Regions from separate parts of the Sphingomonas mangrovi genome, predicted to be linked through region 2. Evidence: riboswitches for the same ligand, from Rfam matches in the RefSeq annotation. Region 2 holds a riboswitch; each other region holds the start of a gene.
The links. A riboswitch is a leader RNA that binds a small molecule or an ion and turns the genes downstream of it on or off. The one in region 2 is predicted to bind cobalamin.
Positions count from the first base shown of each region.

Region 1: another riboswitch for cobalamin. It lies ahead of ACBY01_RS04225 (TonB-dependent receptor plug domain-containing protein); the one in region 2 lies ahead of cobW (cobalamin biosynthesis protein CobW).
Region 3: another riboswitch for cobalamin. It lies ahead of ACBY01_RS12865 (TonB-dependent receptor plug domain-containing protein); the one in region 2 lies ahead of cobW (cobalamin biosynthesis protein CobW).

Region 1 covers NZ_JBIUCZ010000005.1:33,944-38,130, reverse strand. The annotation lists gene ACBY01_RS04230 (peptidase) at 1-299, opposite strand, end outside; gene ACBY01_RS04225 (TonB-dependent receptor plug domain-containing protein) at 307-2,289, opposite strand; cobalamin riboswitch at 2,466-2,694, opposite strand; gene ACBY01_RS04220 (aldo/keto reductase) at 2,803-3,915, opposite strand; gene ACBY01_RS04215 (helix-turn-helix transcriptional regulator) at 4,016-4,187, opposite strand, start outside.
Region 2 covers NZ_JBIUCZ010000006.1:29,093-33,279, forward strand. The annotation lists gene ACBY01_RS04810 (TonB-dependent receptor plug domain-containing protein) at 1-991, opposite strand, end outside; cobalamin riboswitch at 1,299-1,525, shown strand; gene cobW (cobalamin biosynthesis protein CobW) at 1,704-2,741, shown strand; gene cobN (cobaltochelatase subunit CobN) at 2,748-4,187, shown strand, end outside.
Region 3 covers NZ_JBIUCZ010000027.1:26,500-30,686, reverse strand. The annotation lists gene ACBY01_RS12865 (TonB-dependent receptor plug domain-containing protein) at 1-1,554, opposite strand, end outside; cobalamin riboswitch at 1,687-1,870, opposite strand; gene cobO (cob(I)yrinic acid a,c-diamide adenosyltransferase) at 1,932-2,540, opposite strand; gene ACBY01_RS12855 (response regulator transcription factor) at 2,607-3,137, opposite strand; gene ACBY01_RS12850 (ATP-binding protein) at 3,134-4,187, opposite strand, start outside.

The DNA of each region.
Region 1 (4,187 bases), on a different contig from region 2:
GCGCGCAACTGGGCGATCGGCCGTGTCGGATCGAGCGCGGGCACGATCCGCAGCACCGGCCGCCCCGCCAGCATCTCCAGCCGCGCCGACGCGAGCGGCGTGTCCGCGGGCAGGTCGACCCGTGCGAGCGCGGCGCGGTCGGGCAGGCGCAGGGGCGCGAGCCCGCGCCCCTGCTCCGCCGGCGCCAGGCGCGGATAGTCGACGTACATCATGACGAAGCCGGATAGGCACCACAGCGTCATCAGCGCGCCGACGAACACGCCGAGCCAGCGATGCAGGATCAGGACGGGGCGTGGCATCGCCGCCTCAGAAGCCGAGGCTGTAGCGCACGCGCAGCGTCCGCGGGACGCCGCGGGTGAAGTAGAGGAAGCGCCCGCCATCGTCCGCCGCCGCCGAGCCGAAGCCGCGGGTGGCATAATCCTCGCCGGTCAGGTTCTCGACGTTGATCCCGAAGCGGTTGCGCCGCGCGGCGTCGAGGAAGACGTGCGCCCCGAGGTCGACCAGCGCGTAGTTGCCGTAGTTCTGCCGCGCGAAGCCAGAGGGCGAGGAATAGACGTCGCCGATCCAGCTGACCGCCACATTGGCGCCGAACCGCCGCTCGACGGGGGCATAGACGATCGCCCCCTTGGCGAACTGCGCCGGCGAGCGGTCGCGCTGCGTCGTTGCGCCTTCGTTACGGACGCGTGAATAGGTGTAGCTGGCGTTGACGTGCCAGTCGCGACCGAGCGCCGCGTCGAGCTGGGCCTCGGCACCGCGCACCCGCACCTTGTCGTCGACGTTGACGTAGGTGCCGTTCGGGAAGGCCGGATCGTCGTAGGTCGCGTCGATCAGGTCGGTCACGTCGCGGTGGAAGTAGCCGGCCTTCCACGCGACCGTCGCGACGCCCAGCGCGACGCTGCCCCCCGCCGTCAGGTTGAAGCCGAAGCTCTGTTCGGCCTTAAGGTTCGGGTTGCCGACCTCGCAACACGGGTCGATGCCGTAGAGCGACGATGCGTCCGGCAGCACGAACGACGTGCCCCCCGTCCCTTCGACGTACAGCGTGTCGGTCAGCTCGGCGCGGCCGCTCACGTTCCAGATCGTCTTCTTCGTGCCGGCGGTCTCGTTGTGGCGCAGCCCCGCGCTCAGCCGGGCGCGCTCGCTCAGTTCGTCAGTGGTGCGCAGCTGCAGGATGCCGGCATGGACCTGCTCGCTGGTCTTGCCGATCAGCAGCACGTCGTCGCGGCCGTTGAAGTTCTGGAAGTCGTAGCCGACCAGATATTCCAGCCCGCGATGCGGGTGGAGCTTGACCACGGCGCTGCCGCCGTAATCCTGGTAGCCCCAGAAGGTGCCCTCCGGATAGACGGTGATCGGCGGTCCGGCGGGAACCGGGTTGCGGATCTGGACATAGGCCGTCTTCCAGTCGTGGAAATAGCCCTTCAGGAAGAACTGGACGGCGTCGCTGCCGGTATAGTCGAGCCGTGCGCTCGCGATCTCCTCGTTGCGGTCGTTGCGGCTGCGGTTGGTCCGCGCCGGCGACAGATTGTCGAGCTTCGCGTCGGTATGCTGATACTGGAGGTTGAGGCGCAGGTCGGCGGCGACGTCGATCTGGTACTTGCCGCCGACCGACCACAGCCGATAGCCACGGCGACGGTCGGTCGCGCTCGGCTGCATCACGCTGTACGGGCGGTAGCCTTCGCTCTCATTGCGCGAGGCATAGGCGACGAAGCGATGCGCGCCGATGCTGCCGCGCGCGTAGCCGTCGATGGCGGTGCCGCCGAAGCTGTCGACGGCGCCCGCCACCTCGCCGTCGAAGGCGTCGGTGAAGCCGCGGGTGACGACGTTGATCACCCCCGCCGCGGCCTGCGTCCCGTAGAACAGGCTCTCGCCGCCCTTCAGCACCTCGACGCGCTCGATCATGCTGGCCGGCAGCGTGTCGTTGGGGGAGGTTCCGCCGTACAGCCGGTTGTTGATGCGGATGCCGTCGACCGTCCACAGCACGTCCTGCGTGCGCGATCCCTGGAGCGCGACGTCGACGTAGCTAAACGGGCCCGATCCGGGCATAACGTACAGGCCCGGCACCGCCTGCAGCGCGGTGGCGACATCGACGCTGCCGCGGTCGCGCACCTGCTCGGCGGTGACCGTCTCAAGATCGCTGCCGTAGCGCGACAGCTCCTGCGGGAGCGTCTCTTCCAGGCTCTGGCCGACGACGACGATGTCGTCGCCTCCGGCGTCCTGCGCGTGTGCGCCGCTCGCGATGGTGGTGAAAAGCGCGGTCGCGAGCGCGATCCGCGATGCGGTAGTGAAATCCATTCCTGTGCCCCCCGGCGTCGCTCGACGATGGGCGGGGGCGTGCCGTCACACGAACGGTCGGCGCGCGCCTACGGGCGGACGCCGCGGCGCCCGTCGGACGAACCGATGCGGCCCCTGCCGCGTGTTCGTCGCTCAGACGGAGTTCACCGTGCCGCGGCCATCCCCTGGACCGAAGCAAGAGCGACCAGACGCCGGCAGGTATCCTGGCTCGCGGGTCGTCGCTTGATGCATGCCTTCCCAGGCCTCGCGGACGACCGTCCGGCCCAGTGGCCGCTCCCTCGAGAGGAGCCTATGCATCGCGCTCGCCGCTTACAGTTGCAGGGACAGCCGCGGCTTCGGGAAGCACTCCCCTCACCGCATTCCCTTTTAAGCCTCTCTCGAGGCACCGACGCGATCTTCGTTCCGCGCCCGGAAGAACCGTCCGCGAAACGGCGCGCTGGTACGCAAGAACAACGATCTCCGCAAGTAGCGCCGGTGCGCTCTACTTGGGTAGGTGTTCGGCCAACCCCAGGATCAGGCCGGCACCGGTGCGTCCGGCTCGATCAGCTTCTCGTCCTTGCACGCCGCCCAGAAGGCTGCCGGCACGGTGGTGCGGACCGATGCGGCGTTCTGGGCGACCTGCGTCGCGGAGCGCGCGCCGGGAATGATTGCCGATACGGTGGGATGCGCCAGGGCGAAGTGAAGCGCCGCCGTCCTCAAATCCGTGCCATGCGCCTGCGCGAGTGCGGCGAGGCGGCTGCGCTTGGCCCGCATATCCTCAGGGATCGGACCGTAGTTGAAGCGGTTGCCGCCGGCGAGGAAGCCGTCGTTGAGCGGCGCGCCCACGACGATCGACGCGCCGCGCTTGGCCGCGACCGGCATCAGCTGCCGAAGCGCGTCGCGATGTTTGGCGAGCGAATATTGCGTCGCCGAGAGGATGATATCGGGATCGGCCACCTCGAACGCGCGCAGCGCCGGCGGGAGCGTGTTCACCCCCAGCCCCCACGCCTTGATCAGCCCCTCCTCGCGCATGCGCGTCAGTTCGGGGAACGCGCCGGTGCGGGCCTGCTCGAACCGGCGGGTCCAGTCGTCGCCGAGGTCGCGGTTGTCGGGCGACAGGTCGTGGACGAACACGATGTCGATGCGCGCCATGCCCAGCCGCTGGAGGCTCTGCTCGATCGATCGGCGCGTACCGGCGGCGGAATAGTCGTATTCGTGGCGCATCGGCGGCACCTGTTTCCACCCGCCGACCTTGGTGCCCGCAACTGCCGCGTCGGGCACCAGCACGCGCCCGACCTTCGTCGAGAGCACATAGCTGTCGCGCGGCTTGTCGTCGAAGAAGGCGCCGAACCGTCGCTCCGACAGGCCCAGCCCGTACCAGGGCGAGGTGTCGAAATAGCGCACGCCGGCATCCCACGCCGCCTTCAGCGTGCCGAGCGCCTGTTCGAGCGGCGTCGAGAAATGGTTGCTGCCAACCTGCGTTCCGCCCATCCCGAAGCGGCCGGGTGGACGCCAGCGGCCGCCGGGCGGGTTCCTCGGCAACGGCGCGGTGCCGGCGAGGTCCTGCGCCAAGGCCGGCGCGGCGGCAGCGAGCCCGGCCATGCCGGTGGCGCCGGCGAGAAGCGAGCGACGATCGAGCCTGTTCATCGGGGTCCCCTTCCGAATCGCACCGGCGGTTAAACGTCCCAGCGGAAGGGTGGTTCGCTGCGACGGCTGCCCGCCGCCCTCAGCAACATTTTGTCACGCCTCAGGCCGCGGCCTTCCGCAGGCGGACGCCGACCCCGGTGTCGGAGAGCATCTCGACCCCGGCGTCGTCGAAGCTGCGCAGCAGCAGCGCCTCGGTCGAGCGATGAAGGTCGTGGCGCTCGCCTTCGAAGTCGCGCACGGTGCTGCGCGACACGCCCGCGCGGCCGGCGAGC
Region 2 (4,187 bases):
CGTTCAGGTAGATCGACGCGGCGTTGCTGTAGCCCGAGGTGACGCCCGGCAACCGCGGGAAAGCCGCGCTCTCCGACTCGCGCTCCTGATAGCCGGCCCAGCCGTACAGCCGCCAGCTGTCGCCCAGCGACGTGCCGGCGTTGGCGAACACCGAATACTGGTCGACCTCCGGATCGCCGAAGCGGCCGGTGATGCGGGTCGGGGTGACGCGCGGGTCGAAGTCGGCGCGATTGGTCGGCTCGCGCTTGGTATATTCGCCCGACAGCGTCAGGAAGCCGTCGCTGCCGAAGCCGATGCCCTGCCATGCCGAGGCGGTCACCGTCGGCTCGCCGGTCACGTCGCGGCTGCCGCGCGCGGTGTCGACCTGCGTGTTGTAGAAGCCGTAGGTCACCGAGGCGCCGCCGCCCTCGCGGGCCTCGCGCAGCCGCAGGTTGACGACGCCGGCGATCGCGTCGGAGCCGTACTGCGCCGAGGCGCCGTCGCGCAGCACCTCGATCCGGTCGAGCGCGGTGACGGGAATGGTGTTGAGGTCGACGGCGGCCGAGCCGCGGCCGACGGTGCCGTTGGTGTTGAGCAGCGCCGAGGTGTGCCCGCGCACGCCGTTGACCAGCACCAGCGTCTGATCGGGCGACAGGCCGCGCAGCGTCGCCGGGCGGATCGCATCGGTGCCGTCGTTTGCCGCCGGACGCGGGAAGTCGATCGAGGGCGCCACCGCGGCCAGCGCCGCGCCGAGCTCGGTCGTCCCCTGCCGCTGGAGGCTCGCCGCGCTCAGCACGTCGACCGGCGAGGCACTGTCGAGCCGGGTGCGCCCCTCGGCGCGGGTGCCGGTGACGATGATCTCGTTGCCCTCGTCCTCGGGTGTCGCGGCGCCGGCGGTGGGCGCGTTCTGCGCCTCCTCGGCCGGGATGCTTGCCTGCTGAGCCGCGGCGGGCAGCGCCACGAGCGCGAACGACGAGACGGTGAGCAGGCTGGCGACGCGGAAACGATGCATGGGAACCCCCTTGATGAGCACCGCCCGATACGCTGGCGGCAAGCAGCGGGTGCGCGCTCGCGTTGTCGCGATGCAGGCACCCTCACCGACTCGGCACCCCCTGCGGAGACCTGCGGCCTAAACGCAAAATAGGCGCCCCTCCGTCGCCTTGCGCCGGAAACATGCTTTTGGGCCTGCAAGGTTTTCTTTGAATTCCCATTCCTTGCCGGGGATATCGCCGCCGCCATGTGACCGCGCGCTTCCACTGCGGCGGATGTTGGCAGCGTCGGGGAAGTCGGATAGAGGCTGCGGCGGGATCGGCGCTGCCGATCCTCTCGATCGTGCCGGTGCCCTGCGAAGGGCTGAAATGGGAATGCGGTGCGGGGCTGTGCCCCAAATCCGCGGCTGTCCCTGCAACTGTAGGCGGCGAGCGAGGGGCACGGGCTCTCCCGGTGGGAGGGCGGCCACTGGTGTCGGGCATCGCCCGCGCCGGGAAGGCTGAGCCCCGAGCGGCGACCCGCGAGCCAGGAGACCTGCCGGCGCACGGGTCGCTCTTGCCACGATCCAGGGGATGGTCGCGGTACGGTGTTCTTCCGTCTGAGCGACGAAGCTGTGCGGCCGGGGCCGCATCGGCATGCGTCGCGGGCGTCGGACAGCGCCCGTCCGTCGGCGCCTGCCGGCCGCACGTTCGGCCCCGTCCGCTGTCGTTGCCGCGGCGCTGCGGGGAACAACCGTGCCTGATCTTTCGAAGACACCCGTCACCATCGTCACCGGCTTTCTGGGCGCGGGCAAGACCACGCTCATCAGCCACCTGATCCGCAACGCGCGCGGCCGCCGGCTCGCCGTAGTGGTCAACGAGTTCGGCACGCTCGGCGTCGACGGGGAGATCCTGAAGGGCTGCGCCATCCCCGACTGCCCCGAGGAGAATGTCGTCGAGCTCGCCAACGGCTGCATCTGCTGCACCGTCGCCGACGATTTCGTCCCCACGGTCGAGCGGCTGCTCGCGCTCGATCCGCGCCCGGACCACATTCTGATCGAGACCTCCGGGCTGGCGCTGCCCAAGCCGCTGCTCAAGGCGTTCGACTGGCCGGCGATCCGCTCGCGCATCACCGTCGACGGGGTGATCGCGCTGGCCGATGCCGAGGCGGTCGCCGCCGGCCGCTTCGCCCCCGATGTGGCGGCGCTCGACGCGCAGCGCCTCGCCGACCCTAGCATCGACCATGAGACGCCCTTATCGGAGGTGTTTGAGGACCAGCTCGCCTGCGCCGACCTGGTGCTGCTGACCAAGGCCGATCTCGCCGGGCCGGAGGGCATCGCCGCTGCCCGCGCGACCATCGCCGCCGAGGCGCCGCGCCCGCTGCCGGTGATCGAGCTGGTCGACGGGATCATCGACCCGGCGGTGGTGCTCGGCCTCGAAGCCGCGGCGGAAAACGACCTCGCCGCCCGCCCCTCGCACCACGATGGCGAAGAGGAGCATGAGCACGACGACTTCGACAGCCTCGTCTATCAGGGCGCCGAGATCGCCGATCCGGCCGCGCTGGTCGAACGGATCGAGGCGCTGGCGGCAAGCCGCGACATCCTGCGGGTCAAGGGCTATGCCGCGGTCGCCGGCAAGCCGATGCGGCTGCTGGTACAGGCGGTCGGCGCGCGCGTGCGTACCCAGTTCGACCGCCCGTGGCGCCCCGACGAGACCCGCGAGACGCGACTGGTGGTGATCGCCGAGCACGACCGCATCGACGCCGCCGCGATCCAGGCGGCGCTGGACGCCTGACGCGCGATGCACGTCGTCTTCCGCGAGAGCCACGGGCTGGAGGAGACCGCCACCCCGCGCGATCTCGGCCAGAACCCCGCGGACCTCGTGGTACTGTCCTTCTCCGATAGCGACTTGGGCGCGTTCGCTGCCGGCTGGCGCCGCGCGGCCGGCAGTGCGACGCCGCTGCCGAGCCTGCGGCTCGCCAACCTCGCCGAGCTCGCCCATCCGCTGTCGGTCGACACCTATGTCGAGCGGACGCTGGGGGCGGCGAAGGCGATCCTGATCCGGCTGATCGGCGGCAGGTCCTACTGGAGCTACGGGCTCCAGCAGGTCGAGGCGCTGGCGCGTGCCCGCGGCATCGCGCTCGCGGTGGTCGCCGCGGACGGCCGCCCCGATGCGCAGCTGGAGGCGGCCTCCACTCTGCCCGCCTCGACGGTGCAGCGGCTGTCGGCATTGTGCGAAATCGGCGGCGAGGTGGCGGCGCAGGCGGCGCTCGCGCAGCTGGCGCTTGCGGGCGGGCTTTACGCGGCGCCGGTACGCGGGGTTCGGCCGATCGCGGCAGTGGGGGCGTGGCGCCCTGCGGAGGGTGCGACCTGCCCGGCGGCGCTCGCGCTGACCACGACGCAGCCGCGCATCCTGCTGACCTTCTACCGCTCCTACCTCACTGCCGCCGATCTCGATCCGATCCGCGCCCTTCACACCGTGTTTGAAGAACGCGGGTTCGACGTGGTCGCGCTGTTCGCACCGTCTTTGAAGGACGAGGCGCGCGGCTGGTTGCGGCGCTGGGCGGCGGCGCTGGCACCGGTCGCGATCGTCAACGCCACCGCCTTCTCCGCACGCGGCGCCGACGACACCAGCCCGCTCGATGCCGCAGGGGTGCCGGTGTTCCAGGTGGCGCTCGCCACCTCCGATCGCGCCGCCTGGGACGAGGCGGCACGCGGGCTCTCGCCCGCCGACCTCGCGATGCACGTCTTGCTGCCGGAGGTCGACGGCCGCGTCTTCGCCGGCGTCGCCAGCTTCAAGGAAGCGACCGCGCCCGACCAAGCGCTGCAATTCGCGCGCCGCGAGCATCGCGCCGATCCCGAGCGCATCGCCGCAATCGTCGAACGCGTCGGCGGCTGGGTCGCGCTCGGCCGCAAGCGGGCTGACGAGCGCCGGCTGGCGATCGTGCTCTCGACCTATCCCGGCAAGGCGTATCAGATGGCGCACGCCGTAGGTCTCGACGCGCTCGCTTCGGCCGAGGCGATGCTCGGCGATCTCACGGCCGAGGGCTATGGCTGCATATCCGGCGGCAACTTGGCGCAGGCACTCGCTGCCGAGACGATCGCCTGGCCGCTGGAAGCCTATAAGGCTGTATTGTCCAGCCTTCCGGATAGCTTGCAGGAAGACCTTGCCGCCACCTGGGAAGCGCCCGAAAGCGACCCAGCGGTGATCGACGGCGCCTTCCGCTTCGCCGCCGTCCGC
Region 3 (4,187 bases), on a different contig from region 2:
CGCCTCGACGCCGCGGGCGAAGGCACGGGCGATGTTGTCGTAATAGCCCCAGCGCGCCGTCTCGGTCCCCGGCGTCACGCACAGCGGATCGGCCGTGCTCGTGCAGCTGATATAGTCGATCTGGTCGCGGGTCCGCCGCTCGAAATAGGTGGCGCCCAGCGTCAGCGCGCCGTCGAGCAGCCGCTGTTCGACGCCCGCCTCCCAGCTCTTCGCCCGCTCGGGATCGAGCGCCTGATTGCCGTATTCGGAGAAGAGCTGATAGAGCGACGGCGCCTTGAAGCCTTCGGAATAGCTCGCGCGCAGCAGCGTGCCGGTGGGCAGCGCCCACACCGCCCCGCCGGCCAGCAGCGTCTTGCCGCCGTAGCGGTTGTGATCATCGTGGCGAACGCCGCCGGTCAGCGTCAGCCCGTCGACGAGCGTGCCGTTGACCTGACCGTAGAAGCCGGTCAGCTCGGCCTTGCCGCGCGCGGGCTCGTCGACGCCGCCGGTGGGTGAGACCGAGCGGAAGCGCGAGCGCTCGTTCTCGACGCCGAACACCGCGTCCCAGCCGGTCGCGATGGCGAAGCTGCCCTGATATTCGAACCGGCGGTTGCGCCCGGCCGCATCGAAGGTCTTGGTCCGCACCGGTTCGCGCGCGTAGCTGTCGCGGTCGGTGTCGGTGTAGCCATAGCCGAAGCGGTTGCGCAGCCGGCCGTCGAGCAGCGCGACGTTCAACCCGGCATAGCCGACGAACTCGCGATTGTCGGAATAGTCGAGGCTGTCGCCGGCGAAGCCGTCGATTTCGACCCGGCCGGTCGAGTAATAGCCGCGCACTTCCGCGCTGACGCCGGTGGCGAGATCGAGCAGCGCGCGCCCCTGCAGGCTACGGTTGTGGTAGCCATCGCGCTCGCGCCCGCCGAAGTCCGGCGCGACCGCGGAGATGCCGTCGGTGACGAAGCTCTGGCCGCCGATCCGCCAGGCGAGCGGCCCGGTGCGGCCGCCGAGCGCCGCACGCGCGCTGACCGTGTCGCGCGATCCGGCCTCCACGTCGAAGCTGCCCTCCAGCGGCCCTTCCGGCAGCGGCGTGACGACGTTGACGACGCCGCCGATCGCCTGGCTGCCCCACAGGATCGACTGGGCGCCGCGCAGCACCTCGATCCGCGAGGCGTCGCCCACCAAGAGGTTGGCGAAGTTGTAGCCGCCGCCGGTCGCGGACGGATCGTTGAGCTTGACGCCGTCGATCACCACCACCGTCTGGTCGGTCTCCGCCCCGCGGATGCGCAGCGAGGTGGCGGTGCCGTAGCCGCCGTTGCGCGACAGGGTGACGCCCGGCGTACGCACCAGCAGGTCGGCGACGCTCAGGTCCTGCGCGCGGTCGATCGCCGCCTTGTCGAGCACGGTCACCGAAGCGGCGACGCGATCGGCCGCGATGGGCGTGCGGGTGGCGGTGACGACGATGGCGTCGGACGTCGGTTCCGCGGCGGCATCGGGCGCCGGCGCCTCCTGCCCGAGCGCGGGAACGGACAGCAGCAGCGGCAACGGTAGAAGCGGCAACGGCGCGAGAATACGGATCATGGGCAACCCCCTTCAACATGCAGCGCCCGCCACAGCAGGGAAGAGGACGCGCGTCCCCGCCCCCGCAGGCACGCGGGCTGGCGATGTCGTCGCTCGGGGTGACCCCGTCCGCCCGGCGCACCCTGGCCGATCGAAGGACGACTGCGGCAGGCAGGTCTCCTGGCTTGCGGGTCTGTGCCGGTCCGCGCCGCCTTCTCAGGGCATACCCCAATGGCGTGTGGCGCGGTGGCTCGCCGAATACAGTTGCAGGGGCAGCCGGGGTTTTCCCGTTCCCTTTTCACCCCGTCGCCGGGGAACCTGTCGCAGGCCGCGGGGTAGACCCGCCGCCGCACCCGGTCAATCGCGCGGCGCGACCACCCCGGCACTATTGCGGCAGGTCAAAACTCGATGCCAGCCTGCGCCTTCACCCCGCTGCGGAACGGGTGTTTCACCTGCGTCATCTCGGTGACCAGATCGGCGGTGTCGACCAGCGGCTGCGGCGCATTGCGCCCGGTGACGACGAAGTGCTGCATCGGCCCGCGCGCGGCGGCGGCGGCCAGCACCTCGTCGACCGGCAGATAATCGTAGCGCAGCACGATGTTGAGCTCGTCGGCGATCACCATGTCGTAGCTCGGATCGGCGAGCATCCGCCGCACCTCGTCCCAGGCGGTGCGCGCGACGGCGATGTCGCGCGCGCGGTCCTGCGTGTCCCAGGTGAACCCCTCGCCCATGCGGCGGAACTCGAGATGGTCGGACAGCGCATCGAACACCGCCTTCTCGCCGGTGTCCATCGCGCCCTTCACGAACTGGACGATCCCGACCTTCATCCCGTGGCCGATCGCGCGCATCGCCATGCCGAAGGCGGCGGTGGTCTTGCCCTTGCCGGGGCCGGTGTAGACGATCAGCAGCCCCTTCTCGATCGTCTTGGTCGCCATCATCGCCTGCCGCGCGAGCTGCACCTTGCGCATCTTGGCGTTGTGGCGTTCGTCCTGATCCTGCTCCAACATCGTCCTCCGCGGTTGCTGCACGCGCAGTCGGCGCCGTTGCCCCCCGGGTCAAGCGCGGGATGGCCCCTAGGAGAGGTGCCGCTTCTCCAGCTTTCGAGCCAGCGTACGGCGGTGCATGCCCAGCCGGCGCGCCGCCTCCGACACGTTGAAGTCGCTGGCGGCGAGCGTCTGATGGATGTGCTCCCACTCCACCGTCTTGATCGAGGTCGGGGTCGCCGAGACCTCCACCTCCGCATCGCCCTGCGGCCGGTCGAACGCCGCCTCGATCTCGTCGGTGTGCGACGGTTTGGTCAGATAGTTGGTGGCGCCCAGCTTGATCGCCTCGACCGCGGTGGCGATGCTCGCGAAGCCGGTCAGCACCACGATCCGCATCGTCGGATCGGCGGCGTGGAGCTGCTGGACGCAGGCAAGGCCGGAGCCGCCGCCCAGCCGCAGGTCGACCACCGCGAACTCGGGCGCGAAGGCGGCGACGACGTCGGGCAGATGCTCAAGCTCGGCGATCATCTCGCAGCGATAGCCCCGCCGCTCGAACGACCGCGCGAGCGTACGCGCGAAGACGGCGTCGTCCTCGACGATCAGCAGCCTGCGGTCGGTCATTCGCTCTCCTCCAGCGCCAGCGAGGCGATCGGCAGCGACAGCACCACCTCCGCACCCCCGGCCGCGCGGTTCTGCGCCGCCAGCGTTCCGCCCAGTGTCCGCAGCACGTTCGTCGCCAGGAACAGCCCCAGTCCGCCGCTCTGCTTGCTGGTGCGATACGGCTGGCCCACGGTGGCGAGCAGATCCTCGCGAAAGCCGCGGCCGTCGTCGCGCACCGCCAGGATCAATATAGGGCCGTCCATCACCGCCACCAGGGTGATCGCCTGCGCGCCCGCCTCGACCGCATTGTCGAACAGGTTGGTGAGCGCCTGGGCGAGTGCGCGGTCGGCGACGATCGGCCGGTCCGGATCGAGCCGGTTCTGCAGCGTCAGCGGGATCGGCGCGGCACGGCCCCAGTCGGCGACGACCCCCTCCAGAAAGCGGTGCAGGCTGGTGCGCACCGGCGCCTCGCCCGTCACCTCGCCGGCGGCGAACAGCACGCCGCCCAGGATCTTCTTGCAGCGCGCGATTTCCTCGCGCATCTCGTCGATCTCGGCGGCGAGCCGCGGGCTGGCGGCGATCGCCGGTTCCTGCCGCCAGTCGCCCAGCGCCACCGACAGCGAGGCGAGCGGCGTGCCGAGCTCGTGCGCGGCGCCGCTCGCGAGCAGCCCCATGCGGACGATGTGATCCTCCTCTGCCGCGCGCTGCCGGATCGCCGCGAGATGCGCATCGCGATCGCGCAGGTTGCGCGCCATCCGCGTGACGAATGCGACCAGCAGGATCGCGGCCAGCGTGAAGTTGAACCAGTTCGCCACCACAAACGCCGGCGACAGATCGCTGACCAGCACCGCCGGCAACGGCAGCGGCCGATGCGCCACCGCGAGCCCGGCGAAGGCGGCGCTGGTGATCGCAACGAGCGTCCAGCTCGACCACGCCGACAGCAGCACCGCGCCGATCACCACCTGCAACAGGTAGAGCGTGACGAACGGGTTGGTCGATCCGCCCGCGAGGTAAAGCTGCACGGTGAGCGCGGCGACGTCGACCAGCAGCGCGGCGAATACCTGGAGGTTG